2 regions of the Xanthobacter variabilis genome follow, and region 2 is predicted to be linked to the other one. Evidence: riboswitches for the same ligand, from Rfam matches in the RefSeq annotation. Region 2 holds a riboswitch; the other holds the start of a gene.
What was found. A riboswitch is a leader RNA that binds a small molecule or an ion and turns the genes downstream of it on or off. The one in region 2 is predicted to bind thiamine pyrophosphate.
Positions count from the first base shown of each region.

Region 1: another riboswitch for thiamine pyrophosphate. It lies ahead of thiO (glycine oxidase ThiO); the one in region 2 lies ahead of thiC (phosphomethylpyrimidine synthase ThiC).

Region 1 is NZ_CM195533.1:3,836,566-3,852,204, reverse strand. Features, by position in the region: gene V5F26_RS16815 (methylmalonyl-CoA mutase family protein) at 1-1,633, opposite strand, end outside; gene V5F26_RS16810 (GlsB/YeaQ/YmgE family stress response membrane protein) at 1,768-2,004, opposite strand; gene ccrA (crotonyl-CoA carboxylase/reductase) at 2,265-3,536, shown strand; gene rpsA (30S ribosomal protein S1) at 3,963-5,666, shown strand; gene V5F26_RS16795 (carbonic anhydrase) at 6,010-6,756, opposite strand; gene V5F26_RS16790 (thiamine phosphate synthase) at 6,939-7,562, opposite strand; gene V5F26_RS16785 (thiazole synthase) at 7,567-8,346, opposite strand; gene thiS (sulfur carrier protein ThiS) at 8,375-8,593, opposite strand; gene thiO (glycine oxidase ThiO) at 8,599-9,786, opposite strand; TPP riboswitch at 9,777-9,873, opposite strand; gene V5F26_RS16770 (M48 family metalloprotease) at 9,952-11,364, opposite strand; gene V5F26_RS16765 (thermonuclease family protein) at 11,466-12,308, opposite strand; gene V5F26_RS16760 (DUF938 domain-containing protein) at 12,573-13,193, shown strand; gene bla (class A beta-lactamase) at 13,201-14,088, opposite strand; gene ggpS (glucosylglycerol-phosphate synthase) at 15,062-15,639, opposite strand, start outside.
Region 2 is NZ_CM195533.1:2,373,863-2,389,501, forward strand. Features, by position in the region: gene V5F26_RS10275 (aminotransferase class IV) at 1-120, opposite strand, end outside; gene pabB (aminodeoxychorismate synthase component I) at 117-1,514, opposite strand; gene V5F26_RS10285 (AzlC family ABC transporter permease) at 1,758-2,507, shown strand; gene V5F26_RS10290 (AzlD domain-containing protein) at 2,504-2,851, shown strand; gene rfbC (dTDP-4-dehydrorhamnose 3,5-epimerase) at 2,856-3,416, opposite strand; TPP riboswitch at 3,542-3,649, shown strand; gene thiC (phosphomethylpyrimidine synthase ThiC) at 3,761-5,644, shown strand; gene V5F26_RS10305 (GSCFA domain-containing protein) at 6,082-7,212, shown strand; gene V5F26_RS10310 (aldo/keto reductase) at 7,663-8,661, opposite strand; gene V5F26_RS10315 (NAD(P)-dependent oxidoreductase) at 8,682-9,560, opposite strand; gene V5F26_RS10320 (LysR family transcriptional regulator) at 9,719-10,654, shown strand; gene V5F26_RS10325 ((Fe-S)-binding protein) at 10,673-12,034, opposite strand; gene V5F26_RS10330 (LLM class flavin-dependent oxidoreductase) at 12,094-13,098, opposite strand; gene V5F26_RS10335 (NADPH-dependent oxidoreductase) at 13,492-14,343, shown strand; tRNA gene V5F26_RS10340 (tRNA-Thr) at 14,474-14,549, opposite strand; gene V5F26_RS10345 (MFS transporter) at 14,838-15,639, opposite strand, start outside.

The DNA.
Region 1 (15,639 bases), 1.5 Mb from region 2:
CGGCGATCTGCTCGGCGCCATTGGAGTGGCCGTCGAGGCCCGGCTTGCCCACCAGGAACTTGAGCCGGCGGCCGAGCTTCTCGGAGACGGCATCGACGCCCTTGCGCACCTCTTCCAGGCCCTGCGTGTCCACGCGTGCGGCGCGGCCGACACCGGTGGGCGCGCGATATTCGCCGAACACCTCGCGCAGGCAAGTGCCCCACTCGCCGGTGGTGACGCCGGCCTTGGCGCAGGCGATGGAGGGATCCATGATGTTGCGGCCTTCCTGGGCCGCACTCTTCAGGTCCGCCAGGGCGGCCACCACGGCCTTGCCGTCGCGGGCCTCGCGCCAGGCCTGGAGACGCGCGACCTGTTCGGCCTCCACGCCTTCCGGCACGGTGAGGATGGCGCCTTCGCCGGTGGTGAGCGGAGAGGGCTCACTTTCGGTCCAGCGGTTCACGCCCACCACCACCTGGTCGCCACGCTCGATGGCCTCCAGCCGGCGGGTGTTGGACTCCACGAGAGCCTGCTTCATGTAGGAATTCTCGATGGCCGCGACGGCGCCGCCCATGGCCTCGATCCGGGCGAGCTCGGCGCGCGCCTCTTCCTTCAGCTCCTCGACCTTGCGGGCGATCTCCACCGAGCCGTCGAAGATGTCGCCATATTCGAGCAGGTCGGTTTCATAGGCCACCACCTGCTGCATGCGCAGCGACCACTGCTGGTCGAACGAGCGCGGCAGGCCCAGCGCCTCGTTCCAGGCGGGAAGCTGCACCGCGCGGGCGCGGGCCTTCTTGGAGAGCGTCACCGCCAGCATCTCGATGAGGATGCGGTAGACGTTGTTTTCCGGCTGCTGCTCGGTGAGCCCCAGGGAGTTCACCTGCACGCCGTAGCGGAACAGCTTCTGCTTGGCGTCGGTGATGCCGTAGCGGTTGACGCAGATCTCGTCCCACAGATCGACGAATGCGCGCATCTTGCACATCTCGGTGATGAACCGCATGCCCGCATTCACGAAGAAGGAGATGCGGCCCACCACCTCGCCGAACACGGGGCCTTCCGCCTCGCCGGACTTCTTCACCGTGTCGAGAATGGCGATGGCATTGGCGAGCGCGAAGGCCAGCTCCTGCACCGGCGTCGCCCCGGCCTCCTGCAGATGGTAGGAGCACACATTCATCGGGTTCCACTTGGGCAAATTGCCGGTGGTGAAGATGATGGTGTCCTTGGTGAGGCGCATGGAGGGCGCGGGCGGGAACACATAGGTTCCGCGCGAAAGATATTCCTTGATGATGTCGTTCTGGGTGGTGCCCTGCAGCTTGGTGCGGTCGGCGCCCTGCTCGTCTGCGGTGGCGATGTAGAGCGAGAGCAGCCACGCCGCGCAGGCATTGATGGTCATGGACGTATTCATGTTCGCGAGCGGAATGCCCTCGAACAAAGTGCGCATGTCGCCCAGATGGGAGATGGGCACGCCCACCTTGCCCACTTCACCACGGGCGAGGGGATGGTCGCTGTCGTAGCCGGTCTGGGTCGGCAGGTCGAAGGCCACGGACAAGCCCGTCTGGCCCTTGGCGAGATTCGAGCGATAGAGCTTGTTCGACTCCGACGCCGTGGAATGCCCCGCATAGGTGCGGAAAAGCCAAGGCCTGTCGCGGTCCGCCATCCGAAATCCCCGTTGTTCGTTTCTTGATGTCTCGCACGATTGTGCGTCGCGAAAACCGGCGCGTCGACGGGAAATTTTCCCCACAAGCGGCCGCCGGCCTGATGCTTCCATATGCAATTGGCAGTGGAGGCGCCTCAGCGCCTCACCAGCGAGATGACGAACAGCAGGATCACCGCGCCGATGGTGGCACTGATGATCTGCCCGACGAGCCCGCCCACCAGGAACACGTTGCCGAACAGAAAGCCGCCGATGAGCGCGCCCACAATGCCCACCGCCACATTGCCCACGAAGCCGAAGCCGTAGCCGCGGAAGACCTGGCCCGCCAGGAAGCCGGCGATGGCGCCGATGATGATCATCCACAAGATGCCCATATCCCTCACCCTCTCTTCGGTCCTCGCGGGCGGCCCCGCTCCGGCTTCAACGCATGGGGCCTCGCGCCGGCCTTGTCCAGTGGCATATGGCGAATGCGGGCCCTCCCGCGTGGCACAATATGGCAACAGATTGGCATAATGTTCAGCCGCAAGGACTATCGACTTGAAATCCTTCTCTGCTAGTTTGCACCGCGATAGGGGTGCCGCTGGACGCGACCGGAGAGTCCGCCAGGGGTTCGTTAGAGAGAGGACGGGACGCTATGGGCCAGACGGCTGCGGACGGTGCGGCGTTGAAAGATCTTTACGAGCTGGGTGAGATTCCCCCGCTCGGGCACGTGCCCGCGAAGATGTATGCCTGGGCCATTCGCCGCGAGCGGCACGGGCCTCCGGAACAGTCGTTCCAGCTCGAGGTGGTGCCCACCTGGGAGCTCGGCGAAAATGACGTGCTCGTGCTCGTGATGGCCGCCGGCGTGAACTATAACGGCATCTGGGCCGGCCTCGGCGAGCCCATCTCCGTGTTCGACGTGCACAAGGAGCCTTACCATATTGCCGGCTCCGATGCCTCGGGCATCGTCTGGGCGGTGGGCTCCAAGGTGAAGCGCTGGAAGGTGGGCGACGAAGTGGTCGTGCACTGTAACCAGGACGACGGCGACGACGAGGAGTGCAACGGCGGCGACCCGATGTTCTCCCCCAGCCAGCGCATCTGGGGCTATGAGACGCCGGATGGCTCCTTCGCCCAGTTCTGCCGGGTGCAGGCGCGCCAGCTCATGCGCCGCCCCAAGCACCTGACCTGGGAGGAGAGCGCCTGCTACACGCTCACCCTTGCCACCGCCTACCGCATGCTGTTCGGCCACCCGCCGCACACCGTGAAGCCGGGTGACTACGTGCTGGTGTGGGGCGCCTCGGGCGGCCTCGGCGTGTTCGGCGTGCAGCTGGCCGCTGCTTCCGGCGCGCACGTGATCGGCGTCATTTCCGATGAGTCCAAGCGCGACTATGTGCTGGGCCTCGGCGCCAAGGGCGTCATCAACCGCAAGGAGTTCAAGTGCTGGGGCCAGCTGCCCAAGGTGAACTCGCCGGAATACAATGAGTGGCTGAAGGAAGCCCGCAAGTTCGGCAAGGCCATCTGGGATATCACCGGCAAGCGCGACGTGGATATCGTGTTCGAGCATCCGGGCGAGACCACTTTCCCGGTGTCGACCCTGGTGGGCAAGCGCGGCGGCATGATCGTGTTCTGCGCCGGCACCACCGGCTTCAACATCACCTTCGACGCCCGCTATGTGTGGATGCGCCAGAAGCGCATCCAGGGCTCGCACTTCGCTCATCTGAAGCAGGCCTCCGCCGCCAACGAGTTCATCGTCGACCGGCGCGTGGACCCCTGCATGTCGGAAGTGTTCCCGTGGGATCGCATCCCCGAGGCGCACACGAAGATGTGGCAGAACAAGCACGCCCCCGGCAACATGGCGGTGCTGGTGAATGCGCCCCGCGCGGGCCTGCGCACCTTCGACGACGTGCTGGAAGCCTGCGGCGGCTGAGCCGTTCCGCTGTCTTCGGTTTTGAGCCGCCGCGTCCTTCCCGGGCGCGGCGGCTTGTTCTTTTTCAGCTGGCTGCGCGCGAAGTCTTGCGCCCGAGCCTTGCGCTGAAGCGGGTTTTCGATTATCTGAGCCAAATTCGAGGCTGCGCTCCCGAAAAGCTGGGAGCTACTAGGGTGGGACAGGGTTCGCGGGATACGCGCCCTGATCGTCGGAGGCTCCCCATCCAGGCTTTCGCTGAGCGCGCTTCGGTCCTGGGCCCGGATGGGCTGTCATCACATCATTGTCCGTGCCGTTCGGCCTCAGCGCCGGCCCGCCGATGGAACGTCGGCGGCCGTTTTGGCGTTCATCCCGCGGGAGAATGCCGGAACACCCGTTCGGTTCGGGCCTCGCAACGCGAGACGCCGGCGCAAGATTTCTGGAGTGTGAATGTCCGCCGTAGAAACCACCCGTGAAGATTTCGCCGCCCTGCTCGACGAGAGCTTCGGCCGCGCCGACGTCAGCGAAGGTGCCGTCGTCAAGGGCATCGTGGTCGCCATCGAGAAGGATCTGGCGATCATCGACATCGGCCTGAAGACCGAGGGCCGCGTGGCCCTGCGCGAGTTCGCCGGTCCGGGCCGTGAGAACACCCTCAAGGTTGGCGACGAGGTCGAGGTCTATCTCGAGCGCGTCGAGAACGCCATGGGCGAGGCCGTCCTCTCGCGCGACAAGGCGCGCCGCGAGGAGAGCTGGGTCAAGCTCGAGAAGGCGTTCAACGCCAACGAGAAGGTCTTCGGCGTGATCTTCAACCAGGTGAAGGGTGGCTTCACCGTGGATCTCGACGGCGCCGTGGCGTTCCTGCCGCGCTCCCAGGTCGACATCCGCCCGATTCGCGACGTGGCCCCGCTGATGCACAATCAGCAGCCCTTCCAGATCCTCAAGATGGATCGCCGTCGCGGCAACATCGTGGTCTCCCGCCGCACCGTGCTGGAAGAGACCCGCGCCGAGCAGCGTCACGAGCTGGTGCAGAACCTCGAAGAGGGTCAGGCCATCGAGGGCGTGGTCAAGAACATCACCGACTACGGTGCGTTCGTTGATCTCGGCGGCATTGACGGCCTGCTGCATGTCACCGACATCGCCTGGCGCCGCGTGAACCACCCGACCGAGGTGCTGTCCATCGGCCAGACGGTCAAGGTGAAGATCATCAAGATCAATCACGAGACCCACCGCATCTCGCTCGGCATGAAGCAGCTCCTGGGCGATCCCTGGGAGGGCATCGAGGCCAAGTATCCGGTGGACGCCCGCTTCAAGGGTCGCGTCACCAACATCACCGACTACGGCGCGTTCGTGGAACTGGAGCCGGGCATCGAAGGCCTGATCCACGTCTCCGAAATGTCGTGGACCAAGAAGAACGTTCACCCCGGCAAGATCGTTTCCACCTCCCAGGAAGTGGAAGTGCAGGTGCTGGAAGTCGATTCGGCCAAGCGCCGCATCTCCCTCGGCCTCAAGCAGACCCTCCAGAATCCCTGGGAGGCCTTCGCCGAGAAGTATGCGCCCGGCGCGGTGGTCGAAGGCGAGGTCAAGAACAAGACCGAGTTCGGTCTGTTCCTGGGTCTCGACGGCGACGTGGACGGCATGGTGCATCTGTCCGACCTCGACTGGAACCGTCCGGGCGAGCAGGTCATCGACGAGTACCGCAAGGGCGACATGGTCAAGGCCGTGGTGCTCGACGTGGACGTCGAGAAGGAGCGCATCTCCCTCGGTATCAAGCAGCTCGCCGGCGATCCCTTCGCCGAGGCTGGCGATGTCCGCAAGGGCGCTGTCGTGACCTGCGAAGTCACCGACGTGAAGGATGGCGGTATCGAGGTGAAGCTCACAGGCACCGATCTGTCGGCCTTCATCAAGCGTTCCGAGCTCGCTCGCGACCGCAACGACCAGCGCCCCGAGCGCTTCTCGGTTGGCGACAAGCTGGATGCCCGCGTCACCCTGTTCGACCGCAAGGCGCGCAAGGTGCAGGTCTCCGTCAAGGCGATGGAAATCGCCGAGGAGAAGGAGGCCGTGGCTCAGTACGGTTCGCAGGATTCGGGCGCTTCGCTCGGCGACATCCTGGGCGCCGCCCTCAAGCAGCGCGCCGAGGAAGCCAAGGAAGACTGATCTTCCAAGGGTGTGGTATATGGAAAGGGCCGGCGCGAGCCGGCCCTTTTCTTTTGCGCGGAGCCCAGTGGAACTGTTGCTGCCCCCAAACGGCGGCACTCACATGCTTGCCGGATGCTGGCCGTGTTCGCGCCGGAAGTCGGAACGCCAAGGAGCAAGGCGGGCAGGGCGGTTCCGCCCGTGCTCCGCCGCATTTCCCAATGCGAAGGCTGCCCTTCCGAGTGATGCCCGCGCGCAGCCTCCCCCGGGTATGGGAGGCGCAAGCATCCTGCCACCGGGTCCGGCGGAGGAGGTGTGTCGTCGGCTGCCAGCCGGTAGTTGCCCGGCGGAAATCCACCCACGCTCAATTGAGCTGGAGCAGGAAGCGGCGGTTGATGGCCTGGAGCGGGCGCGAGTTCATGGGGAAGATGGCGCGGAAGGCTTCGATATCCCCTTCAGCCACGCTGATGGGGGCGGCATAGACGTTCCAGTCTACCACCTCCGAGCAGGGCGGCGTGGTCAGGGAGCCTTCGTAGCGGTAGAGGCCCCGGGCATCCGGCAGGAAGGCGGTGGGGTCCATGGGCGAGGGCAGGGGAGCAAAGCCCTGCTTTTTCGGCGCGGCGGCCATCACGGCGGAGAAGGCGTCACTTTTCCCGCCGGGAACCATGAACACACCCACCACCAGCAGGCCGCCATCCTCGGCCGCATGAACGAAATGGGCCTCCATGGCGGTGCGCTTGCCGTCCAAGGCGTGTTCGCTGGGTGTATGGAAATGGAACTGGCGCAGGCTGTAGGTCTTGCCGTTCATCTCAGCGGTGCCGGCGTCGTCGGTGGCATCCAGCTGGATGGTGTGGCCGTTATTGACCACCTTGAAGGGCGCGCTTTTCCACGCAAGCTTCGGCCCGGCGGTTTCTGCCCGGACGCTGCCTTTGAGGTTGACCGGCGATTGCTGGGTGCCAATGGAGCAGGCCTGGAAGCCCTTCTCCAGAGAGCCCCAATGCTCCGGCGCCCCGGAACCCTCATAACTCCAATGGACGCTGTCGGCACGCGCCAGGCTGGCGCAGGTGGGGCAAAGGGCGAAGGCGGCGAGCAAGGTGCGGCGATTGAGCATTGATCCCCCCCGTTGGGTGTCGGTGCGCGGATTGGCCCGCGTTCAGCGGAACCCCGGGGCTGACCCTTCGGCGGCCCATGGGCTCCAGTGGCACGCTACCACGCGCAGCGTTGCGGTACGATGTCCCGCGCGCCTGCAAGGTGCCGTGGGTCTCTCCCAATTCCGTGAGGGGCTGTTGGGGCTCAAGCGCCCTGGCGTGCGAAGGCGTCGATCAGGGCGGTCATCTGCGCCCGCGGGTCTGTTGCGCGCATCACGCCACCCATGACGGCGAGCCCGCCCGCTCCCGCCTCGCGACAGCTTTTGGCATTGCCGACTTCAATGCCGCCGAGGGCGATCACCGGCACCGCCGATTGCTCGACAAAGGCACGCAGGCCCGCAATGCCCAGCGCCGGGCCGTAGCCGGGCTTGGAGGGCGTCGAGAAAACGGGGCTCGCGGTGATATAATCCGCCACGGCAGGCGCCGCCGCCGGATCGGCCGGCCGGTGGGTGGAAAGGCCCACGAGGGCGGAGTCGCCCAGCACCGTGCGTGCCCATCGCGGATCCGCGCCATCGGGCAGGTGCACGCCATCGGCGCGGGCCGCCCAGGCCAGCTCCGGCGTGCCGTGGAGCATCAGCACGGCGCCGAAGGGGCTGGTGGCCGTCCGCAGCCGGGCGAAAAGAGCGAGTTGGTCTTCCGGCGGCAGGTCTTTCTCCCGCAGGCTCACCCAGCGGCAGCCGCCGGCGCAGGCGGCCCCCACTACCTCCACCACATCGCCCTGCACCTGCCGGCGGTCGGTGATGAGGAGGACGGGCGGGGCGGGAAGCATGGCGTCAGCTTCCGACGAGGCCGAATTCGGGGCTGGACGCTTCGGCGTGCAGCTTCTTTGGAATGCGCCCGGCGATGCGGGCCAGTCGGCCGCCTTCGACGGCAGAACGGAAGGCGGCTGCCATGCGCACCGGGTCGAGGGCCTTCGAGACCGCGGTGTTGAGCAGCACCGCCGAGCAGCCGAGCTCCATGGCCAGCGCGGCGTCGGAGGCGGTGCCCAGCCCCGCATCCAGCACCACCGGCACCGGCGAGCGCGAGCAGATGAGCTCAATCATGTGCGGGTTGGCGATGCCGAGACCAGAGCCGATCATGGAGCCGAGCGGCATCACCGTGGCCGCGCCAAGGTCCGCCAGCTTCTGGCAGGTGACGGGGTCGTCGTTGCAGTAGGGAAGCACCACAAAGCCCCGGTTCACCAGCTCTTCGGTCGCCTTCAGCAGCTCTTCCACATTGGGGTAGAGCAGCTCGCGATCGCCGATCACCTCCAGCTTCACCCAGTCCGTTTCCAGCGCCTCGCGGGCCAGCTCGGCGGTAAGCACGGCGTCCTTGGCGGTTTGGCAGCCGGCGGTGTTGGGCAGAATGTGCACGCGGCCGGTGAGCAGGTCCGTCAGGCTCTCCTCATAGCCGGCCAGGCTGATGCGGCGGATGGAGGCGGTGGCCATCTCCGCGCCGGAGGCCTCCAGCGCATTGAGGAACACCTGCTGGTTGGGGTAGCCGGCGGTGCCCAAAAACAGGCGGGACTTGAAGCTGCGCCCGGCGATGACGAGGGGATCGGCAGTGGTGGTCATGGTTTTTCTCGTCTCCTCTCCCGGCCGGTCAGCCGCCCTGCTTGGCGGTGATGATCTCCACGGCGTCACCGGAGGCCAGGCGGGTGCCGGCCCACGCGCGGCGCGGCACCACCGCACCGTTCAGCGCTACGGCAATGCCCTTGCGCTCCACATCAAGTCCTTTGGCGCCGAGAAGATCCGCGACGGTGGCGATGGGGAGCGCCTCGTCGGCGCCGTTCACCTTCAGCTCAAGCGGGGGCGCATCCATAGGGCTCACTCCGCTGCCACCCGGGGCGCGAAGCGGCTCGCACGGAAGGGCTCGGCCACCTCGGCCATGCGGCCGTCCAGGAGAAAATCGGAAATCACCTTTGCCGTGACCGCCAGCAGCAGAATGCCGTTGCGATGGTGGCCGGTGGCGTAAATGAGCCCGTCCACCTCATCGGCGGGGCCGAGGATGGGCGCATCGTCACGGCTGCCGGGGCGGAAGCCCACCCATTGTTCGTGGATGGGCAGTTCCTCCAGCGCCGGCAAGGCGCGCCAGGCATAGGTGAGCAAGGCGAGCTGCCCGCCGGCGGTCAGGGAGGTGTCGAAGCCCTTCTCTTCCGTGGTGGCGCCCAGAATCAGGCGGCCATCGCGGCGTGGCACGATGTAAGAATGGGGCGCCCATATCACATGGTTCACCAGCGGCGCGGCCGGGTCCATGCGCAGGGCCAGCATCTGCCCCTTCACCGGGCGCACGGGCAGCGGCGCGGCGGGGGTAATGTCCACGCCCCGGCTCCAGGCCCCGGCGGCCAGGATGACGATGTCGGCCGGCTTCAGCTCCTCGCCCACAACCACGCCCAGCGCCTTGCCGGCCTGGGTGGCGACCCGGCTGACGGGGCTGTTCTCATGCAGACGAACGCCCGCGCGGGCGGTGGCGGTGAGCAGGGCGGCGACCACCTTGCGGTTGTCTACCTGATGGTCCTCGGCGCTGCGGATGGCGCCGGAAAGCTGGCCGGCCAGATGCGGCTCCAGGCGGCGCACGGCGGCGGCGGTGAGCCATTCCACCGGCAGGCCGAGGGAGGTCTGCAGCTGGAACAGGTGGCGCAGGCGGGCGGCATCGTCGGCCGTGAGGCCGATGGTGAGCGTGCCTTCGGTGCGCAGGTCCACGCTGATGCCGGCCTCTGCTTCCAGCTCGGCAGCGAACGCGGGCCAAAGGGCCTGGCTGGCGCGGTTGAGGGCGAGCAGGGCATCCTCGCCGGGCTCTGCCTCCGCGCAGGCGGCGAGCATGCCGGCGGCGGCATGACTGGCGCCGTGCCCGGCGGTTCCGGCCTCATAAATGTCGACCGAGCAGCCGGCCTGCGCAAGCCGCCAGCCCAGCGACAGGCCCATGACGCCGCCACCGACGATGGCGACGCGCGCTTGCGCCTTGAGCGGGCGCGAGACGGATGATGACGAAACAGGCGACGAGCTCTCGCTCATCGGCACCTCCCTACGCTGGCATGATCCAGACAGGTTCGATGGGTATGATCTCAGCCGCGTTGGCGCGCGGCACCCCAGGCCGTGGCGCGCATTATCCACGCCGCGTCGTGGATCGCAAGGTGGCTCACGAGTTTTCCGGCTGGCGAAGGCGCGAGGGCGCGCCGCTCATTCGGAGATGATCTTGACCTTGTCGCCATACTTCAGCTTGGCGCCGGCATCCAGACCGTTCAGCACCAGGAAGCGTTCCATGTGCTGGTCGGGCACCTGCATGCGGGCCGCGAGCTTGTCGGCCGTGTCGCCGAAGCCGACGGTGACCACGCGCACCCGCAGCGGCTTCACCGATTCGGCCTCGCCGGATGAGACGCGGCGGAAGGTGCTGGCGGCGGCGCGGAAGCGCTGGTCCAGCTCCGGCGTCAAATCACGGGCGGCGAAGATGAGGCGGTAGACATCCGATCCGAAGCGGATGGCGAACATGCGGAACGACCACTGGTCGCCCCGCGCGATGGCGGTGGCGGCGGTAAAGCCGTTCACGGTGAGGGTTTCCACCGTGTTGATCTCCACCCCGTCGATCCAGCCGGAGGAGAGATACTGAGCCAGCGACTGGTCGGGGCTCACCCGCACCGCGTCGAGCCGCAGCGCCTCGCGGCCGGAGCCGGTAGCGCCCAGCACGGCCTGGGAGGTGTTCTCCAGCGAGAAGCCCTCGGGCGCGGTGAAGGTGAAGCCCAGCTTGGGGTGGAAGAACTTGCGCCCGCGCACGAAGCCTTCCTTGGGGTCGTCGCCATAGACCATGCCGTCGATGGCCGAGAGGTAGGCGGCGCGGTCGCGCTCGCCATTGCCCGGGGCGGCATATTGGCGGGCATTGGCGATGGCGATGGAGATGCGCTCGGGCGTTGCCGGATGGGAGGAAAGGAAGTCCATGTCCGGCGTGGTGCTGGAGCCGCCGAGGCCGGTGGACTTCATCTCGGAGGAGCGGCCCATGTCGGTGAGGAAGCGCGAGGCGCCATAGGGGTCGAACCCCGCGCGGGAGGCGATGCCCACGCCGATGGCGTCCGCCTCCAGCTCCTGCCCGCGGGAGAACGAGGCCAGCGTGCGCTGGCTCTTCTGCATGGCGAGGGCGCCCAGGTCCGGGTCGTTCACGACGTCGGAGATGACGCGGCTCACCAGCACCGCCTGCTTCACCTGATCCTCGCGGATATTGGCATGGCGGGCGATGACGTGCGCCATCTCGTGGGAGAGCACCGAGGACATCTCTGAGGTGTCGTTGGCCAGCGCCAGCAGCCCGCGGGTGACGTAGAGCGAGCCGTCGGGCAGCGCGAAGGCGTTGATGGCGGGCGAGTTCAGCACCGTCACGCGGTACTTCAGGTCGGGCCGCTCGGACGCGGCCACCAGACGCTCGACCACCTGCTGAATGAGCGCCTTCAGCTCGGGATCGTTGTAGGCGCCGCCATAGCTCGCCACCAGCCGCTCATGCTCACGCCGCTGGGCCGGCGTCATGTCGGCATATTCGGACGCGGAGGAGGCGCTGGAGAGCGGCAGGCTCGCCTGGTCGAGATCCGCGGACGAACAGTCGGCGAGCATCAGCGCCAGGGGCAAGGCGAGGGCAAAAAGAGCCGTTCGCGGCCAACGCCGCGGCGCATCCCGCCGGAGCATGCTCGCGTTTCGGGCCTTTTCGCTCAACTTCAATCCTCGCTTCCCGTTCGGTCGCTCAGCCGCTCGATGTCGGCTTGCGACCGGATCATGATCGCCGGGCCGCCCTGTTCCCGCACCACGCCGCGCGCACGTATCCGTGCACCGCGCAGTATAACGGGATCTTGGCCTTGCCCCAAGATTATGGCGAAATCCCTGGTCGGCACCATAAGTGTGAAATCTCGCCGCCAGCTTTCACCGAAATTCAGATAGGTACGCTCGCGCCGGACGCCAACAGACAAAATTCGACCTTCCGTAACGGTATAAAGGCCCAGGCGGCGCGACATTTCCGCTTCGTCCGTTGCGGAAGCAATGGCGCCGTGCTCGGCCCACAGGCCCCGCCGGGCCTCGCGGGCCTGGGCCTCGGCCGAAAGCAGCGCGGCGGCGCAGGGGCCCTGGGCATCGGTGAAGGCGGCACCCGCCGCCACGAGAATCGTGGCGATGTCCGAGCCCGCGTCCGGCCCGTCGGTCATCACGGCCTCGCCCACCAGGCGCCCATGGCGATCGGTTTGCGCACGCGAGAATGTGATGGTCCTCCCTCCCAGGGCCGCCGTGACGGCGCCGCCGGCCGCCTCGATCACCTTGCGGGAGGGTTCCAGGCGTGTGGGCAATGCGATCCGGTCGGGTGCGAAATGCCGTCCGTCGTCGAGGGTGAGGCTGCCATCCGCGCCCAGGCCGGTGACGTGGGCCGTCTCCCCGGCGGCGGGGCGCGGGGCGAGGGCGCAGGTGGTGGCCTTTGGTGATGCGGCATGGGTACTCGCCGCAGGGCATAATCCCGAAATCAGCACAGCACCGAACAGGGCGCCGAGGCGGCACATCCGTGCGCTGGCCGACACCCTTGAGCCGGTGTGCGCGAGGCTGCCGTTTCGGCCGCTGGCGGTCGCACGCGCGCGCCTTGCAAGGCGTTTCGGGACGGACAGAGGCATGGGCATAAGGTACCGCATCGGGCGTCGGGGTTGAAGGTTCGGGCCCACCCTGCGTGTTCACCCTTTCTTACTGTCCGTTGCCGGCCGGTTGAGGAGGCGGGGCAGCTCAGGCAACATGGTGCCCGCGCTTGTCGCCGGGTGGGCGGCCGCGCTTGCGGCGAGGGGAGGGTGTTGGTGTCCGGTTTCGATGCTCAGGCGCGCTTGTCCGCGCCCTCGGTGGCGCGCAACCGCGAGCCCATCTTCGCGGTGCTGGATCCGCTGCTGGCGCCATCGGCCCGGGTGCTGGAGGTCGCCAGCGGCTCGGGTGAGCACGCGATTTTCATGGCGCGCAAGCGGCCGGATGTGGTCTGGCAGCCCTCCGACCCCTCGCCCGAGGCGCGCGCCTCCATTGCCGCCTGGGTTACCGCGGAAGGTCTTTCCAACGTGGGCGCCCCCCTGGCGCTGGATGCCAGCGCGGATGAATGGCCCGTGGGACCGGTGGACGTCATGGTGTGCATCAACATGCTCCACATCAGCCCTTGGGCGGCGACCGAGGGGCTGATGCGCGGCGCCGGGCGCCATCTGCCACCGGGCGGGCCGCTTTATATCTATGGCGCATTCCACCGGGCCGGGGTGCCCACGGTGGAGAGCAACGCGGCGTTCGATCGCGACCTGCGCCGCCGCGATCCGCGCTGGGGCCTGAGGATGCTGGAGGATATGGAGGCGTGCGCCGCCGCGCAGGGCCTCGACCTCGCCGAGATGGTGGCGATGCCCGCCAATAATCTCTCCCTGGTGTTCCGCAAGCGGAAGCCCTGAGCTCCCCCTACTGTAGGGCCGTGACCAACGCCCGCCCGACCTGGGCGATGACGGCATCCCGTTCCGCCAGGGAGAGGGAGGTTTCGCCGAGATAGATGGCGGCGACCACCGGGGCGCGGCCGGGCGGCCAGATGACCGCGATGATGCCCCGCGAACCGTGGTCCCCGGCGCCCGTGCGATCCGCGATGCGCCAGCCAGCGGGCAGCGCGGCTCTCAGCAGCCCGTCGGCCACGGCGTCCGCCTCCAGCCAATCGGTGAGCCGGCGGCGCGAGCCAGCGGAAAGAGCGTCACCCAGCACCAGGGTTTCAAGGCTCCGCGCGGCGGCGGCCGGGGTGGTTGTGTCCCGCGGGTCGCCGGGCGCCGCTTCGTTGAGGGCCGGCTCCAGGCGGTCGAGCCGCGTGGTCTTATCGCCGAGGGTGCGCATGAAGGCGGTGAGCCCCTTTGGCCCGCCGATCCGCGCCAAAATGAGGTTCGCGGCGGTGTTATCGCTCAGCCTTGTCGCCGCCGCGCAAAGGGCATCGAGGCTCATGCTCGCGCCCACATGCTGCTGTGTCACCGGCGCGTGGGGTACCAGGTCGGCGGAGGTGATGGGGATCTGCGTCTCCAGCTTTTCCGCACCGGCATCGACGCGTGCCAGCAGGGCCGCGCAGGCGAAGGCCTTGAAGGTGCTGTTCATGGCGAAGCGCTCGTCGGCGCGGTAGGCCCAGCTGCGGTTGCCGCCCGGCTCAAGGATCATGACGCCCAGCCGTCCACCGGCGCGCTTTTCGATGGCGCTCAGCGATGCCGCAAGGTCGTCAGCTCGCGCGGGGGAGGCGAGCAATGATAGCCCGGCCAGAAGCAAGGCGAGCAGGCCCGTCGCCATGACGCGGCGCGAGGGCGCCGGGCGACGGTCCATGGTCGGCGCATCTGTCATCATCCTGCGTTGACCTCGTCGACAGTGTTTGCCGGGGCGCTGTGTGCTTCGCCTTTGGGCTTGGGCATGTGCGAAATGCCCCCTTTGGCCTCAGGAGGTCGCGCGGATTGGCCGGATAAGCGGGGAAAGTGACGCGGGAAGGGCGCCGGGCCCAGCTGGTCGCGGGCGCGCTTCACCGTTTCGCCGTCATGCTCGCGGCACCTGAATATCGCAGCATCCCGAATGCCTTGGGCCGTTGGATGGCGCCTCAACACGGGACGTCGATTGGCCTTCATGTGTCATGGGCCGGACGCGGCAGATGCTTTCCAGCAGGTGCCCCCGAGCGTTTCCGCGTGAAGCGGGAACCGGCTTGTGCGAGGGACGCGCGCGAAAACAAGAGGCGAGGCTGCCTCTGCGTCTCGGTGAAAACTGAAGCTGCCCCGCCCCCGGTGACACAGTTGTGGGCTAAGGCCCGCCCCGGGGGGCGTGCCCGGGCCATGGACGCGAGCGGAGCCCGAGTCCCCGCGTGCGTGAGTCGAATGGTTTGGTGTCCCCGGCGTGACTCGAACACGCGACACCAGGTTTCATCCCACCTCGGCTTTCGCCGCCGCCGGGCCATTGGCACCGGCGTTCGTGGTCTGGACTATCCCTTCGCCATGGCCCGCACATGCAAGGCTTTAGGCGCCGCCCGTCTAGTCTCTACACCTTCCTTCGCGGAGCCGGCGCGAGGCCGGGCCGGAAGGCTTGGCTCGGGATTGGCATGGCCGGAAGCGACATTCCGGGCCGAAGCTTTCCCCGACTTTGAGCGGATTCACACCGGACGTTTCCGCCACGGGTGCCCAATTTTCTAGGAAACCTGTGCTCTATCCTGCTGAGCTACGGGGACCTGTCCCTCATATACCGGCGCGCCAGCCGCCGCGCCAGCCGGAATGTGCCGTCGTCCACGCCTGAGGGGGCGATGCCGGCGGCACGGCCCTCACGCCGCCGGCGCGGTGGCCAGAGGCGCGAGGGGCGTCTTCAGCTCCTCGAACCCGCGCAGGGTGGTCTGCGCCCAGTCCTCCAGGGTGAAGCGGCGGGCGGAGGCGCGTAGCAGGCTCATGCGGCCCTTCGCGTCGGCTTCCGCCATGGCAAGCGCCTGGTCGAGGGCCTTGTCCATATGGGCGTTGGAGAAGGGGTTCACCGGAATGGCTCCTTCCAGCAGCACCGAGGCACCGGCGAATTCCGACAGGATGAGCACGCCGCGTCCATCCTCCCCCTGTGCGGCGCAGAACTCGCTCGCCACCAGGTTCAGCCCGTCCGCCAGCGGGGTGATGGAGGCGACATCCGCCGCACGGTAATACGCAACCAGCTCGGCTAGGGGGATGGCCGTGGAGATGAGCGACACCGGCTGCCATTCAAAGCTGCCGAAGGTGCCGTTGATGCGCCCTGAGAGCTCCTCGATGCGCTGCTGCACATCCTCATAAACGCTCATGCCCCGGTTGGCGCCCACGGACACCAGCATGAGGCGCACCTGATTGTGCAGCTCCGGGCGCCGGTTCAGCAGCCGCTCGAAGG
Region 2 (15,639 bases):
GGTGCCGTTGCGGACCCGCAGTGTCTCGAACAGGCCATCTCCAAGGGTGAAGCCGCGATCGCCGGGGGCGATGCGCGCCTGTTCGGGTTCCACCAGGGCCCCGTTGAGATAGAGCTTCACCGGCCGTCTCCGGAAAGGGCGCGCAGCATGGGCGAGAGCTTCACGAGGCTTTCCTCATATTCGTCGGCAGGGTCCGAATCGGCCACGATGCCACCGCCCGCATGGGTCAGCAGGGTGTCGCCGGCGCGGGTGATGGTGCGGATGACGATGGAGGAATCCATTGCGCCATTGAAGCCGATCCACGCTACGGAGCCGCAATAGACCCCGCGCGGGAAGGGCTCCAGCTCGTGGATGATCTCCATGGCGCGGATCTTCGGCGCGCCGGTGATGGAGCCGCCGGGAAAACAGGCGGTGAGCAGGTCCACCGGCCCAAGCCCCTCATTCAGGCGGCTTTGCACCACCGAGACGAGGTGATGCACGCTGGCGAACGTTTCCAGCCCGCACAGCACCGGCACCTTCACGCTGCCCACCCGGCTGACGCGGCTGAGATCGTTGCGCATCAGGTCCACGATCATCAGATTTTCGGCGCGGTCCTTCTCCGAGGCCAGAAGCTCGCGGGCAAGGGCGGCGTCGGCGGCGGGGTCGGCGGCGCGGCGGCGGGTGCCCTTGATGGGGCGGGTCTCCACCTGACCGTCTGCGTCGAGGCTGAGGAAGCGCTCGGGCGAAGCGCTCAGCACCGCCAGCTCGGGCCCGCAGCGCAGCAGCGCGGCGAACGGCGCCGGGCTCACGGCACGAAGGCGGCCATAGAGCTGAAGGTCGCTAAGGCCCGATGGCATCGACGTCCGCATCTGCTGGGTGATGTTGGCCTGGAAGATATCGCCGGCGCGGATGTATTCGATGGTGCGTGCCACCGAGGCTTCCACCGCCGCGCGCGGCTGGTCGGGCGTGAACTGGCCGGTCTGAGCCCAGTCGGGCGGGGGCGCGGCGTCCGGCGCGCGGTCAAGCAGGTCGAGGATGCGGGCGGCCCGTGTCTCGGCGCGCGCCCTGCGGCGGGCGGTGTCGGCCTCGGGACGGCCGGAGGAAAACAGCGCCGCGCGCCGGTTCTGGTGATCGAACGCGATCACCGTGTCATAGAGCCCCATCGCCATTTCCGGGATGGGCGGATGGCCGGGCCGCGGCGGCGGCAGGCGCTCCAGATGGCGGCCGAGCTCGTAGCCGAGGAAGCCCACGGCCCCTCCGGTGAAGGGGAACGCCGCGGGCACCTGCTCGACATCCGCGCACTCCGCAAGCGCGCGCCTGAGGGCATCGAACGGTGTTCCCGTCGCCGGCTGGCCGTCCACCCTCACCCCCGCATCGTCGGCGATGATGATGCGGTAGGGGTCGATGGCGATGTAGGAGAAGCGCGCCCGCGGATCGCCCAGCGCTGCGCTGTCGAGCAGCGCGCAGAAGGGCACCTCGGCGAAGGCGTGGAAGGCGGCGAACGGGTCGCGATAGGGAATGTCGAAACGAAGCACGGGCAGGCGACCGATTCGGAACTGGCGGATTGAGGATGACGTCGCGACGCTCCCACGGCAACCGCCCGCGCGCGATCCCGTTCTGCCTACAGGAGCGAGGCGCCGAGGAAAAGCACGCAGGCGTGCGTGGGCGGCCGGGGCCGGGCCCGCCTTGGAGAGGCGGGCCTGTTTCATGGCCCTTGCAAATGTTATGGCGACCTTATCAATTACTCCCGCGTTCTCAGACTTTCGGCCAATGCCTTCATGCCCCAGCGGACCCCTTCTTCCCCCACCATCGTGCCGCCGCATCGCTCGGCGCTCGGGTGGTTTTTCAGCGGCGCGCGCCATGCCATCTCGGTTCCGGCGCTGGTGCTGTTCGCGAGCTATACGGGGTTCGGCGCGCTGCTGCAGGGCGTGGGCTTTCCCCTTGGCGCGGGAATGCTCTCCACCCTGCTCATCTGGGCATTGCCGGCGCAGGTGATTCTGGTGGGTGGGCTGGTGGCGGGCACGGCGCTGCCGGCCCTGGCCTTCGCCATCGCTTTGTCGTCGATCCGTCTGCTGCCCATGGTGGTGTCGGTGGCGCCGCACATGCGCGGCCCGCGCCGCAGCACCTTTCTGGAGCTCCTGTGTGCGCATTACGTGGCCATGACCCTGTGGGTGGAGGGCCAGAGGCTGTTGCCCCACCTGCCGGGTGAGGCGCGGGTGCCGTTCACCCTGGGCCTTGGCAATACCTTCATTTCCATCAGCATGACCGGCACGGTGCTGGGCTTCCTGATGGCCGGCAGCCTGTCCGGCCCGCTGGCCGCCATGCTGCTGGCGCTGACGCCGCTTTCCTTCTCGGTGCTGATGGTGCGCAACGCCTCGCAGCTGACCGATTGGCTGGCGCTGGGCGCGGGCTTCCTCATCATGCCGCTGGTGGTGGGGCTGGATGGCGGGCTTGATCTGCTGATTGCCGGCGTGGGCGGGGGAACGGCGGCCTACCTGGTTGGCCGCTGGCATCGGAGGCGCGCATGAGCACGACCCTGACGGAAGGCGCCGCGATTCTCATCGTCGTGCTGGTGGGCTTCCTGCCCACGGAGATATGGCGCTCCCTGGCGGTGCTCGCCGGCCGCCGGGTGGAGGCGGGCAGCGAGGTGTTCCACTGGGTGAAGGCGGTGGCCACCGCCTTGCTGGCGGCGGTCATCGCCCGGCTCCTGTTCGCCCCCGCCGCGCCGCTTCTGGTGGTACCGCTGGCGGTGCGGCTGGGAGCCGTGGCGGGGGGCGTCGCGGCCTTCGCGCTCATGCGCCGCTCGGTGTTCGCGGGCGTGCTGGTGGGCGAATTGCTGCTCGGCGCCGGCATCCTCTTCTTCGCGCGCTGAACCTTCAGCGATACTGGAAGAAGGCGGGCAGATCCTTGAGCCGGGGGTGCTTGCGGTCCTTGTCCGACAGCACCGCGGACGCCGGCTCCACCGGCCAGGCGATGGCGATATCCGGGTCGTCCCAGGCCACGCCGCCGTCATCGGCGGGGCTGTAATAGTCAGTGACCTTGTAGACCACCTCGCAATTGTCCTCGAGGGTGCAGAAACCGTGCAGGAAGCCCGGCGGCACCCACAATTGCGCGCCATTGGCGGCGTCCAGTGTCACCGCCACATGGCGGCCGAAGGTGGGCGAGCCATGGCGGATGTCCACCGCCACGTCGAAGATGGCGCCGCGCACCACCCGCACCAGTTTGCCCTGGGCGGTGGGGGGCTTCTGGTAATGCAGGCCGCGCAGCGTCCCCTTCTGGGCGGAGAGGGAATGGTTGTCCTGCACGAACCCCATGTCCGCCACCTCGGCCCGGAACTCCCGGTCGGTCCAGGTCTGGCTGAAGAAGCCGCGATGGTCGCCGAACCGCTTCGGCGTCACCAGCTTCACATCGGGCACATCGAAGGTCTGAACATCCATTCCTGAGGTCCTCGTATGGCGGGCGAACCGCCTTTGCCGGTCCCTATAGCGCAAAGCCGCCGGCCTGTGTCCGCCTCTTTCCGCAAGGCGCGGATTGACAAAGGCGCGCGCGGCGCGGACAGTCTCCCCGTTCCGAGGGGGGCCCCAGAGCGGGGGCTGAGAGTGGGCGCGCGGCCCTGACCCTTGAACCTGATCCGGCTCATACCGGCGGAGGGACGGGAACCTGCTGCGCGCACACCACGCGCCGGCAGTGGCGAAAGCCGCACCCAATCTGCCCCAGGCGAGTCCGGATCCCGCGTTTCGATCAGGAATTCTGATCGCTCGTGTGCCAGAGAGGATGCGCCATGAACACAGCAGCCGATCCCAGCCAGTTGAGCACGGGCGGTCCCAAGGACGGTCCAAAAAGCGTCACCACCGGCCCCATCGTGGGCTCGCGCAAGGTCTATCTCGATGTTCCCGGCACCCCCGGCATGCGTGTGCCGGTGCGGGAGATCGCGCTTTCCGATCCCGCCGAGCCGCCGGTGCATGTCTATGATTCCTCGGGCCTTTATACCGAGTGCGCCCCCTCCATCGATCTTGATGCCGGCATCCATGGCCAGCGCGAGGCGTGGATTGCCAGGCGCGGCTTTGAGGCCATCGCCCCGCGGGAGGTGAAGCCCGAGGACAACGGCTTTGCGGGCGACCGGCTGGTGGCGGCCTGCCCGGCCGAGCGCACCGTGCGCCGCGCCGCGCCGGGCCAGATGGCGACGCAGTATGAGTTCGCCCGCGCCGGCATCATCACCGAAGAAATGGTGTTCGCTGCCGCCCGCGAGAATCTCGGCCGCGCCGAGAAGCTGGAGCGGGCCGAGCAGGCGCTCCGCGACGGCGAGAGCTTCGGCGCGGAGATCCCGCCCTTCATCACTCCGGAATTCGTGCGCTCGGAGATCGCGCGCGGGCGCGCCATCATCCCCGCCAACATCAACCACACCGAGTTGGAGCCGATGATTATCGGCCGCAACTTCCTGGTGAAGATCAACGCCAATATCGGCAATTCCGCCGTCACCTCCTCCGCCGCCGAGGAAGTGGAGAAGATGGTGTGGTCGATCCGCTGGGGCGCGGACACGGTGATGGACCTCTCCACCGGCCGCAACATCCACAACATCCGCTCCTGGATCGTGCGCAACTCGCCGGTGCCGATCGGCACGGTGCCGATCTACCAGGCGCTGGAGAAGGTGGGCGGCGACCCGCTGAAGCTCGACTGGGAGGTGTTCAAGGATACCCTCATCGAGCAGGCCGAGCAGGGCATCGACTATTTCACCATCCATGCGGGCGTGCGGCTGGCCTATGTGCCGCTCACTGCGCGGCGCACCACCGGCATTGTCAGCCGCGGCGGCTCCATCATGGCGCGCTGGTGCTTGGCGGAGCATCGCGAATCGTTCCTCTACGAGCGGTTCGACGAGATCTGCGACATCATGCGGGCCTATGACGTCTCCTTCTCCTTGGGCGACGGCCTGCGCCCCGGCTCCATCGCGGACGCCAACGACGCTGCCCAGTTCGCCGAGCTGGAGACCCTCGGCGAGCTCGCCAAGATCGCCTGGGACAAGGGCTGCCAGGTGATGATCGAGGGCCCGGGCCACGTGCCCATGCACAAGATCAAGGCCAATATGGACAAGCAGCTCAAGGCCTGCGGCGAAGCGCCGTTCTACACCTTGGGCCCGCTCACCACCGACATCGCGCCGGGCTATGACCACATCACCTCCGGCATCGGCGCGGCTATGATCGGCTGGTTCGGCTGCGCCATGCTCTGCTACGTCACGCCCAAGGAGCATCTGGGCCTGCCCGACCGCGACGACGTGAAGACCGGCGTCATCACCTACAAGATCGCCGCCCACGCCGCCGACCTCGCCAAGGGCCACCCCGCCGCGCAGATCCGCGACGATGCGGTGAGCCGGGCGCGGTTCGATTTCCGCTGGCAGGACCAGTTCCACCTGGGCCTCGATCCGGACACGGCGCAGAAGTTCCACGACGAGACCCTGCCCAAGGACGCGCACAAGGTGGCGCACTTCTGCTCCATGTGCGGGCCGAAATTCTGCTCCATGAAGATCACCCAGGAGCTGCGCGCCGAGGCCAAGCTGATGGAAGGCGCCGACCCGGCGCTGACCGCCGAGGCCGCCGCCGAGGGCATGCGGCAGAAGTCGCAGGAGTTCATGGCCGAGGGCGGCAAGCTCTATGTGAGTGCCGCCGAATAGGCGGCCCGCACGCCCGATCCTTCGAAGCCCGGCCGGTATCCGCACCGGCCCGGGCTTTGTTTTTGCGGCTTCCGTGCGAATCTTGCGACGCATCGGCCGCCCGCGCCACACTGGCGACCAGTGGAAATGGTATCTCCACCAACAAGTCGTGGCGGCGATCCCGCCGGCCGGGCAGGATGTCGTCCGCGCGGAGCAAGAGAGGGGACGCCGATACGATTTCCGCCCCAGAGAATGGGGTTGAATTCGAATTGGGCTTTCGGCTAAGCCCGAAGGGTGAGCTTGTTCCTGGCTTTCTCAAGGCCGTGGCGGATGCTGCCATTTGCTGATCGAACTTGAAAGCGCGAACCGGAACATCGCACGCGAGATTGTGCGAGTTAGCGTTCCGAAAGCGCTACCCTTGTACAACCTGTTGGCTGTCATGATGAGGGCGGGTTGTCATGCAATTTATTCGTGGTGAATTGGCTTGGAAATCTCTGGCCGCCGCTCGATACACTCGGTGGAGTGAGAATATTGAGCGCTTCAAGGAAGCGCCAATCGGTATATTCCACAAGCCTAAATTCACGATCGATGCAAAGAGCTCATTTTTTTGCATCGGCTCGTGCTTTGCACGCAATATTGAAGAGCATTTGATTTATAGAGAGCGGGCCGTTCTCTCCAAGAAAATTGTCGCTCCCAAGAGCGAGGCGCCGGCGCGCCCCAATGGGTTTGTGAACAAATTCACGACCATGTCGATGGTGAATGAGCTGAAATGGGCTGTGTCGAAGCCTGTTATCAATAAAACTTTGTTCGAAGAGGGGCCAAATGGTTGGTCAGATTTGCAGCTTGGGCCTGGAATCCCGCCAGTTAGTCTTGAGCGCGCAATCGAGCGCCGGACATATTTGATTGAAGATTATTTTTCGCGCGTCCGGAATGCGTCCGTCGTTGTTGTCACGCTCGGGTTGAATGAGGTGTGGTGGGATAATAAGGCAAACTGCTATCTCAATTGCGCGCCGTCATTCACCTCGGTTCGTCGCGAGCGTGATCGCTACCGCCTGGTGATTACCGATGTGGCGCAGAGTGTTGCCGACCTGGAGGAAATGCGCTGGCTGATCAAGAGCATGAATCGCCACGCCCGTCTCATCGTGACCGTTTCGCCGGTCCCGATGAGCGAGACGTTTTCCGGGCAGGATGTTGCTATCGCCAATATGCGGTCAAAAAGTACATTGCGCGTCGCCGCTGAGCAATTTGCGGCGTTGCACCCCGATGTGGACTATTTCCCCAGCTACGATATCGTCTCGCTCGCGCCGCGCAATCTGGCGTATGGGGTCGACTGCCTTCATGTTTCCAACGCGGTTGTTGGCGAAATCATGAGGCTTTTTCTTTCCCTGTATGTTGGGATCGATACGGCTCCGCCCGCCTTTACCGAGCTGGGCTATCTGGCTGCAAATCCCGACGTCGACGAGGCCGTTCGGCGCGGCGAATACGAATCCGGCTTCGAGCATTGGCGGCGCTATGGGAAGGCTGAGGGGCGGCCATTGATGCCGGCTGAGGGGCCGACCGAGCTGATGATTGCTGCCGGTGCCGTATAGGGCGCGGCCCTCGTGCGCGATCAGCGGGGTGGAGTTTTCTGGAACCGCCATTCAGGACCGACGTAAGTTCCGCTGATCGCGAAAACCCGCGCCTGCCGATGTGGTGGGCGCGGCAAGGGGTGTGCTGCTGCGTTTTCTCGCGAAGTTCAGCGAAGCGTCGGGATATCAAGAGCCGGCACCGCGCAGAGGAGCTTGCGCAACCTCTTTTCCGGGCCTCTTGCTGAGGGCGGCCTGGAATGTTGCGGCCGGCGTTCTGCCGCCATGGGTGGGGAACATGGCGGTGGGGCAGGCTTTGGGTGTTTGTCCTCGTCCTGCCCCCTCTTGAGCGCGGCAGCCCCGCCGCTGAGGCCCCCGACAAGCCTTAGAAGTTGGCTTTGTGCGTCGCCAAAGGCTCATAAGTCCTGTCGACGGGCGCGCTGCGAAGCCCGCCGTCTGTTGTTCCGGACTTCGTCACGCCACCTCGGCCGGCCGCTTGCTGGGCGGGGCCATGAAGGCGGGGGAGACGGGGTCGATGACCGTGCGGGCCAGGATGGCGTCGATCTCCGCCTTGGTGTCGGCGTCGATGTGGAAGCCGTCCACCTCGCCCACCGGATCGAGCTGGCCGGGATGGCGCGCGCCCCACAAGGCAATGGTCGGCCCCTGGTCCAGCACCCAGCGCACAGCCAGCGCCAGCACCGATTTGCCGTAGCGCGTCTTGGCGAGCGCCTTCAGCTCCTCCACCGCCTGGAGATAGTGCGGGAAACGGGGCGCGTTGAACTTGGGGTCCACCTTGCGCAAATCGTCGCCCTCGAAGGTGGTGGTGGGCGTCATGCGGCCGGAGAGCAGGCCCCGGCACAGGGCACCGTAGCTCAGAACCGTGAGGCCGGTGCGCACCGCATAGGGCAGTACGTCCGCCTCGATCTCCCGCTCGAACAGATTGTAGGGCGGTTGCACCGCGTCGAGGGGCGCGACGGCGCGGAAGGCGTCCATCTGCGCGGGCGAATAATTGGAAACGCCGATGGCGCGGATCTTCCCTTCGCGCTTCAGCTCCGCCAGCGTCCGCGCGGTCTCCTCGAACGGGGTTTCGAGGTCGGGCCAGTGGACCTGATAGAGGTCGATGGCATCGGTTTTCAGCCGGCGCAGGGAATCCTCGATCTCCTGGCGCAGGCGGGCCGGGCGGCTGTCGCGGAACACCTTGCCGTCCTTCCAGGCCAGGCCCACCTTGGTGGCGATCTGCACCTTCTCGCGCAGCCCGCCCGCCAGGGCCTTGCCTACGATCTCCTCGGAATGGCCGAAGCCGTAGACGGGGGCGGTGTCGATCAGCGTGATGCCCCGCTCCACGGCGGTGCGGATGGTGGCGATGGCGTCCTTCTCGTCCGACCCGCCCCACATCCAGCCGCCAATGGCCCAGGTGCCGAGGCCGATGCGGGACGTCTTGATGCCGGACGTGCCGATTTCGATCTGTTCCATGGGATGTTCCTTATGGACGGTCAGGCCTGCCCGGAATCGCGGGCGGCGAGGTGGCCGATGGCGGACCAGTCCTGGTCCGCGCCGCCCTGGGCGAGGAGGGTGATGAAGCGGTCGCGCAACAGGCTGGCCAGCGGCAGGGGCACTTCCAGCGCCTCGGCGGCGGACAAAGCGAGCTTCACGTCCTTGAGGCCGAGCGGGGCGGCAAAGCCCACGGGGTGCTCGCCGGGCTCGGCCAGCATGCGGCCATAATTCTTGTAGACCGGCGCGCCGAACAAAGTGGAGGTGAGCAGCTCCAGATATTGCGTCTTGTCGATGCCCGCTTTGCCCACCAGAGCGAAGGCTTCCCCTAAGGATTCGATGACGCAGGCGATGAGGAAATTGCCGGAAAGCTTCACCAGATTGGCGCGGGAAGGCGTCTGCGAGACCTCGAAGGTGCGCTGGCCCACCGCCTCGAACAGCGGCCGGGCATGGGCGATGGCCGCTGCCTCGCCGGCCGCGACCACGAACAGATTGCCCGCCGCCGCCACATCCGGCCGCCCGAACACGGGGGCGGACACATAAAGCTGGCCAGCGTCCGCGTGGGCGGCGGCGAGGCGCTCGGACAGCTCAACGGAAATGGTGCTGGCGGACACGTGCAGCGCGCCCTTGGGCAGGCTGGCAATGATGCCGCCGGCGCCGAACGCCACCTCTTCCACCGCCGCGTCGTTCGACAGCATGGTGATGACGGCCTCGCCGCCGCAGGCCTGCGCCACGCTTTCCGCGCGCAGGGCGCCTTCCGCCACCAAAGCGTCTGCGCGGGCAGGGGTGCGGTTATAGACAGTGACGGCGTGTTCGGCCTTCAGCAGGTTCCGCGCCATGCCGGAACCCATATGGCCCAATCCGATGAACCCGACTTTCATGGAAATCTCCTCTTTGGGAGAAGAATCCGGCGGCGCCAGAGTCGCCCTCCGGATCGAATGCTTGCGCACCATGGGCCGGGGCTATTAATCTTTCAAATGGAATATCGAGATGGCATTTATCTCGATCTTGAATGAATGGCCGGGGCGGGTGGCGCATCATGGAATTGCGGCAGCTTCAGCATTTCATTGCCGTTGCGGAAGAGGGGCATTTCACTCGCGCGGCCCGGCGGGTGAACATTGTGCAATCGGCTTTGTCCAATTCGGTGCGGGCGCTGGAGGAGGAGCTGGGCGCCCAGCTCTTCGTGCGCACCACCCGCCAGGTGCGCCTGACCGCTGCCGGGCGGGTGCTTCTGGAGAAGGCGCGGCCGGTGCTGGCGGCGGCGCGCGAGGCGCGCGAAGCGGTGGCCGCCGTGGCGGGGCTGGAGCGCGGCTCCCTGTCCATCGGCACCGTGCAGAGCCTGCCCGCGTTTCTCGACCTGCCGGCGCTCCTGGCGCGCTTCCACGCCTCCTTTCCCGCCATCGAGGTGCGGCTGTGCCAGGGCGGCACCGATCAGCTCCTGGAGAAGGTGCGGGCGGGAGAGCTCGACCTTGCCATGCTGCCTTTGTGCCGCGCTCCGGTGGACATCGCGACCACCCTCATCGCCTGCGAGGCGCTGGTGCTGGTGTGCCCCAAGGGCCATCGCCTGACGCGCCGGCCCGAGGTGACGCTGGCGGATCTGGCGGACGAGCCGTTCGTGGATTTCGAGCCGGGATGGGGCACGCGGGGGGTGGTGGATCGCGGCTTTGCGGACGCGGGCGTGGAGCGGCGGCTCGCGTTCGAGGTGAGCGATCTTGAAACCCTGCTGGCGTTGGTGGCGCGGGGGCTGGGGGTCGCTCTGGTGCCGGACGCCATCGCGCGCACGCGGGCTCCGGCCCTGGCCGTGGTGGAGCTGGCTTCCCCGGAATTGTGCTGGGAGTTGGTGGTCGCCCATATGGGCGCCGGCCCGGCCTTCGAGAAGGACCGCCGCGCAGCCTTGGATGGCGCCGCGCGGGCCTTTCTCGATCTGCTGGTGACGCCGGATCTTGCCGCGCCGGCGGAGAGCCAGCCGGCTTGAGCGCGTCGCGTCCCGCCCTCAGCGCACCGGGGCGGCGAGGGCGTCGCGCAGCAGCAAGGCGATGTGGCGGGCCTTGCGGCCGGTGCCGTGCTCGATCTGGTGGCGGCAGGAAAAGCCGTTCGCGATCAAGGGTGTGCCCGCCGTCGCCTCGCGCACGGAGGGCAGAAGCTTCAGCTCCGCCATCGCCATGGAGGCGTCATAGTGCTCGGCCTCCAGGCCGAAGCTGCCGGCCATGCCGCAGCAGCTCGTTTCCACGATGTCATAGGAGAAGCCGGGAATCCAGGAGAGCACCTTTCGGGTCGCCTTCATCACCCCGAACGCCTTCTGGTGGCAGTGGCCGTGCAGCAGGGCCTTGGGCAGGTCGAGCGCCTTCAGCTCCAGCCGAAGACCCTTGTTCTGGTGCTCACGGGAGAGAAATTCTTCCAGCAGATAGAGCTGTTTGCCCAGATCCCCCACCTCCGGGCCGAGGCCCAGGCTGTAGAGTTCGTCTCGCAGCGAGAGCAGGCAGGAGGGTTCGAGGCCGATGATGGGCGTCTTGGCGGCGATCTCGTCCTTGAAGGCGGCGAGCACGCGCTGGGCCTCCCCGCGCGCTTTGTCCACCATGCCGGTGGTGAGATAGGTGCGCCCGCAGCACAAGGGCCGGTTCGGCTCCGGATCCGTCGGGGAGGGGCGGGCCATGCGCACGCGATAGCCGGCGGTTTCCAGCACCGTCTGGGCCGCTTCCGCGATGTCCGGATCGAAATGATGGCAGAAGGTGTCCACGAACAGGATCACCTCCCCGCGCGGCGCCGCCTCGGGCGCCAGGGTCGGGGCGGGGGAGAAGGGCTTGGCCGTGGGTTCGGGAATGGGACGGCGGGCGGTGATGCCGAGCCACTTTTCGGCCACCCGCGCGGCGAGCCGCCAGCGATTGCGCAGGCGAATGGCGGCGCGCAGCAGGCGGCGATGGCGCCCGGTCCATTCCGGCACGCCGCCGAACAGGCGGGTGCGGGCGGGCACGCCTTTGATCTCATGGCGCTGGGCGAGGTATTCGGTCTTGATGAGCGTCATGTCCACGGCGCTCGGGCATTCCTTCTTGCAGGCCTTGCATGACACGCACAGGTCCATGGCGGCGTCCAGCCGCGGGTCGGCGAAGGCCTCCGCATCGGAGCCGTCATTGAGCGCAGCCTTGAAGGCGGCCACCCGCGCCTCGGTGGAATGGGCCTTGTCGCCGGTGATGCGGTAGGAAGGGCACATCACCCCTTTGCCGGTATTCTGACAATCCCGGCTGTGCATGCACACGGCCACCGCCTTCGCGTAATTCCCGCCGGTTGCGGGGATTCCGGAATAGGCGTCGCCGATGCCGTAAGTGTCGTAAGCCGACCAGTCGAGAAAGGTTTTCATGCGCAGGGCTCCTGCCCCGCGCACATGCAAGAGTTGCGCCTTCAGGTCCGGCGTGCGTCTCAGACCGGCGGCGGCGATCCCTCGTCCAGCCCCAGGCCGGCGATGATCTCGAAGGAGCGCAGGCGCAGGATGGGGTCGAAGATGTCAGAGACCACCATCACCTCGTCCACCCCCGTTTCCGCGATGAAGGTGGCGAGGCCCGAGCGCACCGTTTCGGGCGAGCCGACCACCGAGCAGGCGAGCATGCGCTGGGCCTGGGCCTTCTCCGCCGGGGTCCAATAGGTCTCGATGTCGTCGATGGGCGGCAGGCTCAGACCCCGCGCGCCGCGGAAGATGTTGGCGAACGACATCTGCTGGGTGGTGGCGAGGCGGATGGCCTGCGCATCGGTTTCCGCCGCGATCACGTTGATGCCGGCCATGGCGTGGGGTTTGTCCAGCATCGCCGAGGGCTTGAAGCGGCTGCGGTAGACGTGGAGCGCCTCCATCAGCTGGGCCGGCGCGAAATGGGAGGCGAAGGCGTAAGGCAGCCCCAGCTCCGCCGCCAGATGGGCGCCAAAGGTGGAGGAGCCGAGAATCCACAAGGGCACGTCCACCCCGGCCGCCGGCACGGCCTGGAGCGTCTGGCCGGGCTGCACAGGCTGGAAATAGGCCTGGAGCTCCAGCACGTCCTGGGGGAAGTGGTCGGCGTCCGCGTGCGTGCGGCGCAGGGCACGGAAGGTGAGCTGATCGGTGCCGGGCGCGCGCCCGAGCCCGAGATCGATGCGGCCGGGAAAGAGGCGGGCCAGGGTGCCGAATTGCTCGGCTACCACCATGGGGGAATGGTTGGGCAGCATGATGCCGCCGGCCCCGACCCGGATGCGGGAGGTGCCGGCCGCGATATGGCCGATGACCACGGCCGTGGCGGCGGAGGCGATGCCCGGCATGTTGTGATGCTCGGCCACCCAGAAGCGGCGATAGCCCCAGCGCTCGGCATGGGCGGCAAGGTCGCGGGCATTGTCGAGCGCCGCGCGGGCGTCCGCGTTTACGGTCACCCGGACGAGATCCAGGATCGAGAAAGCCGTCATGAAAAATCCCGAGTTTGGCCGTGTCCGGCCGCGCCGCCCCCTCGCGCTGGTCCTCATGTAGGGGCCGCGCGGCCATCGGCAAGGGCGGCGCAGCCATCGGCAAGGGCGGCGCAGCCATCGGCAGGGGCGGCGCAGCCATTCGCAACGGTGGCGCAGCCACGAGCAGGGGCGGCGCGGGCGCTCTTCGCCTGTATGCAGGGGCTGTACAAAGCTCCGGCGCAAGGGCACCTTGCCGGCGACGTTGCCGCTGGCAGAAGGCCTGCAACTGGTCCGCCCGGCATCGCGTCGCTCTTCCGGTGGCCGCTGCGTTTCGGCCTGCATCTTGCCGCAGGGGGCCGGGTGCGGGTGGTGAGGGCCGGCCGCTCGAAGCCGCATCCGCTCAAGGAGTTCGAGATGTCCACCAGCCGATCCGAAACGCCTGCCGAGACCCTTTCGCCCGCAGACCTCCTGGCCGCCCGCTATGGCGCCGACGAGGCGCCGGCCAAGCTGATCCTGAATGACACCATCGCGGCCCTGCTCTCGCACCGCACCGTGCGCGCCTATTCCGACCGGCCATTGCCGGATGGACTGGTGGAAACGCTGGTGGCGGCGGCCCAGTCGGCACCCTCGTCCTCCAACCTCCAGACTTTCAGCGTGATTTCCGTGCAAAATCCGGAGACCCGCGCGGCCTTGTCCGAGGTGACCGGCGGGCAGAAGCATGTCATCGCGGCGCCCCTGATGCTGGTGTGGCTGGCGGACCTCTCGCGGCTGGAAGCCCTCGGCCGCCGCAATGACACGCCCACCACCGGGCTCGATTTTCTTGAGAGCTATGTCGTCGCCGTCATCGATGCCGCGCTGGCGGCGCAGAATGCGGTGGTGGCGCTGGAATCCCTGGGGCTCGGCTGTGTCTATATCGGCGCGCTGCGCAACAAGCCGCAGGAGGTGGCGCGGCTGCTGGGCCTGCCGCCCAATGTGATGGGCGTATTCGGCATGTGCATCGGCTATCCCGATCCCGAGCGGCCAGCTGACGTGAAGCCGCGCCTCTCGCAGAAGCTGGTGCTCCACAAGGAACGCTATGATGCGAGCCTGCCACAGGAGCCCATCGATCATTACGAGGCGACCATGAAGGGCTTCCAGCATGGCCAGGGCATGGCCGAGGTGGGCTGGGTGAGCACCGCGCTGGCCCGTGTGAAGGCGCCGGAATCCCTCACCGGACGCGATCAGCTGGGCACGGTGCTGAAGTCCCTGGGTTTCCCTCTGCGCTGATGGAGAGGTGCAAGCGGCGTCCTTCGGGCGCCGTTTGTCGCGCGCCCGCTGGTGACGCGCTCGCTGGTGACGCGCTCGCTCGTGGCGCCCCACTGGTCGCGTTCCGGTGAGGGCGATGCTGGGAAGGGGGTGGTGCCGCGTGTCCGAATCGAACGGACGACCTACCGCTTACAAGGCGGTTGCTCTACCTGCTGAGCTAACGCGGCCCATGGACCTTTCGTGCCGGCGCTTTGTGGCTTTGTGAAAGCCGTTGCCACGCCGGAGGAGGCGTTCGCCCGTAGCCCCGGTGTATTCCGAAGGCTGTACGCCCTGGGCGAAGCTATCCCCTGAAGCGGGCCCGCGCGTCAAGCCGGCTTATGCCGGTCCGCTCGCGCGCCCGCCGCGGCTGGGGCCCCAAAAAAAGCGGCCCCGCGTCATGCGGGGCCGTCCCGGGAGGGGCGCGGCTGAAGAGGCCGCGCCAGAGGTTGGTGGCGAGCGCCCGTCGTAAAGGGCGCTCAATGCCAGTGATCGATGTTGCGGTCCTTCGTCTCCGGCACGAACAGAAGACCGATGACGAAGGTCATCAACGCAATCACGATCGGATACCAGAGACCAAAATAGATGTCTCCGGTGGCCGCGACCATGGCAAAAGACGTCGCAGGCAGAAGTCCGCCGAACCAGCCATTGCCGATGTGATAGGGCAGCGACATGGAGGTGTAGCGGATGCGCGCCGGGAACAATTCCACCAGCGCCGCCGCGATGGGCCCGTACACCATGGTGACGAACAGCACCAGGATGAACAAAAGCCCGATCACCGCCGCCACCTGCGGGCGGAAGATGTCGAACGGGTGGGACATCTTCACCACCTCATTGTTGGCGCCAGCCTTGGGGTAGCCGGCCTCCTGCAATGCGGCGCCGGCATTCTTGGCGAAGTCCGGCCCGAACGGCACGCTGAGCCCATCCACCTTGAGCTCGACCGGGGCACCGGGCGTGCCGGGGACGCTGCTGTATTTCACGCCCGCTTTGGCGAGGAAGTCGCGCGCCAGGTCGCAGGGCTGGTTGTAGACCCGCGTGCCCACCGGATTGAAGAGCGAGCCGCAGCCGGCCGGGTCCGCCACCACCGTCACCCGCACATTCTGCACCGCCTTCTCAAGGGGCGGGTTGGCATAGGTGGTGATGAGGTTGAACAGCGGGAAATAACTCGCCGCCGCGATCAGGCACCCGGCCAGGATGATGGGCTTGCGCCCGATCTTGTCCGACAGCCAGCCGAAGAAGACGAAGAAGCCGGTGCCGAACACCAGCGACCAGGCGATCAGC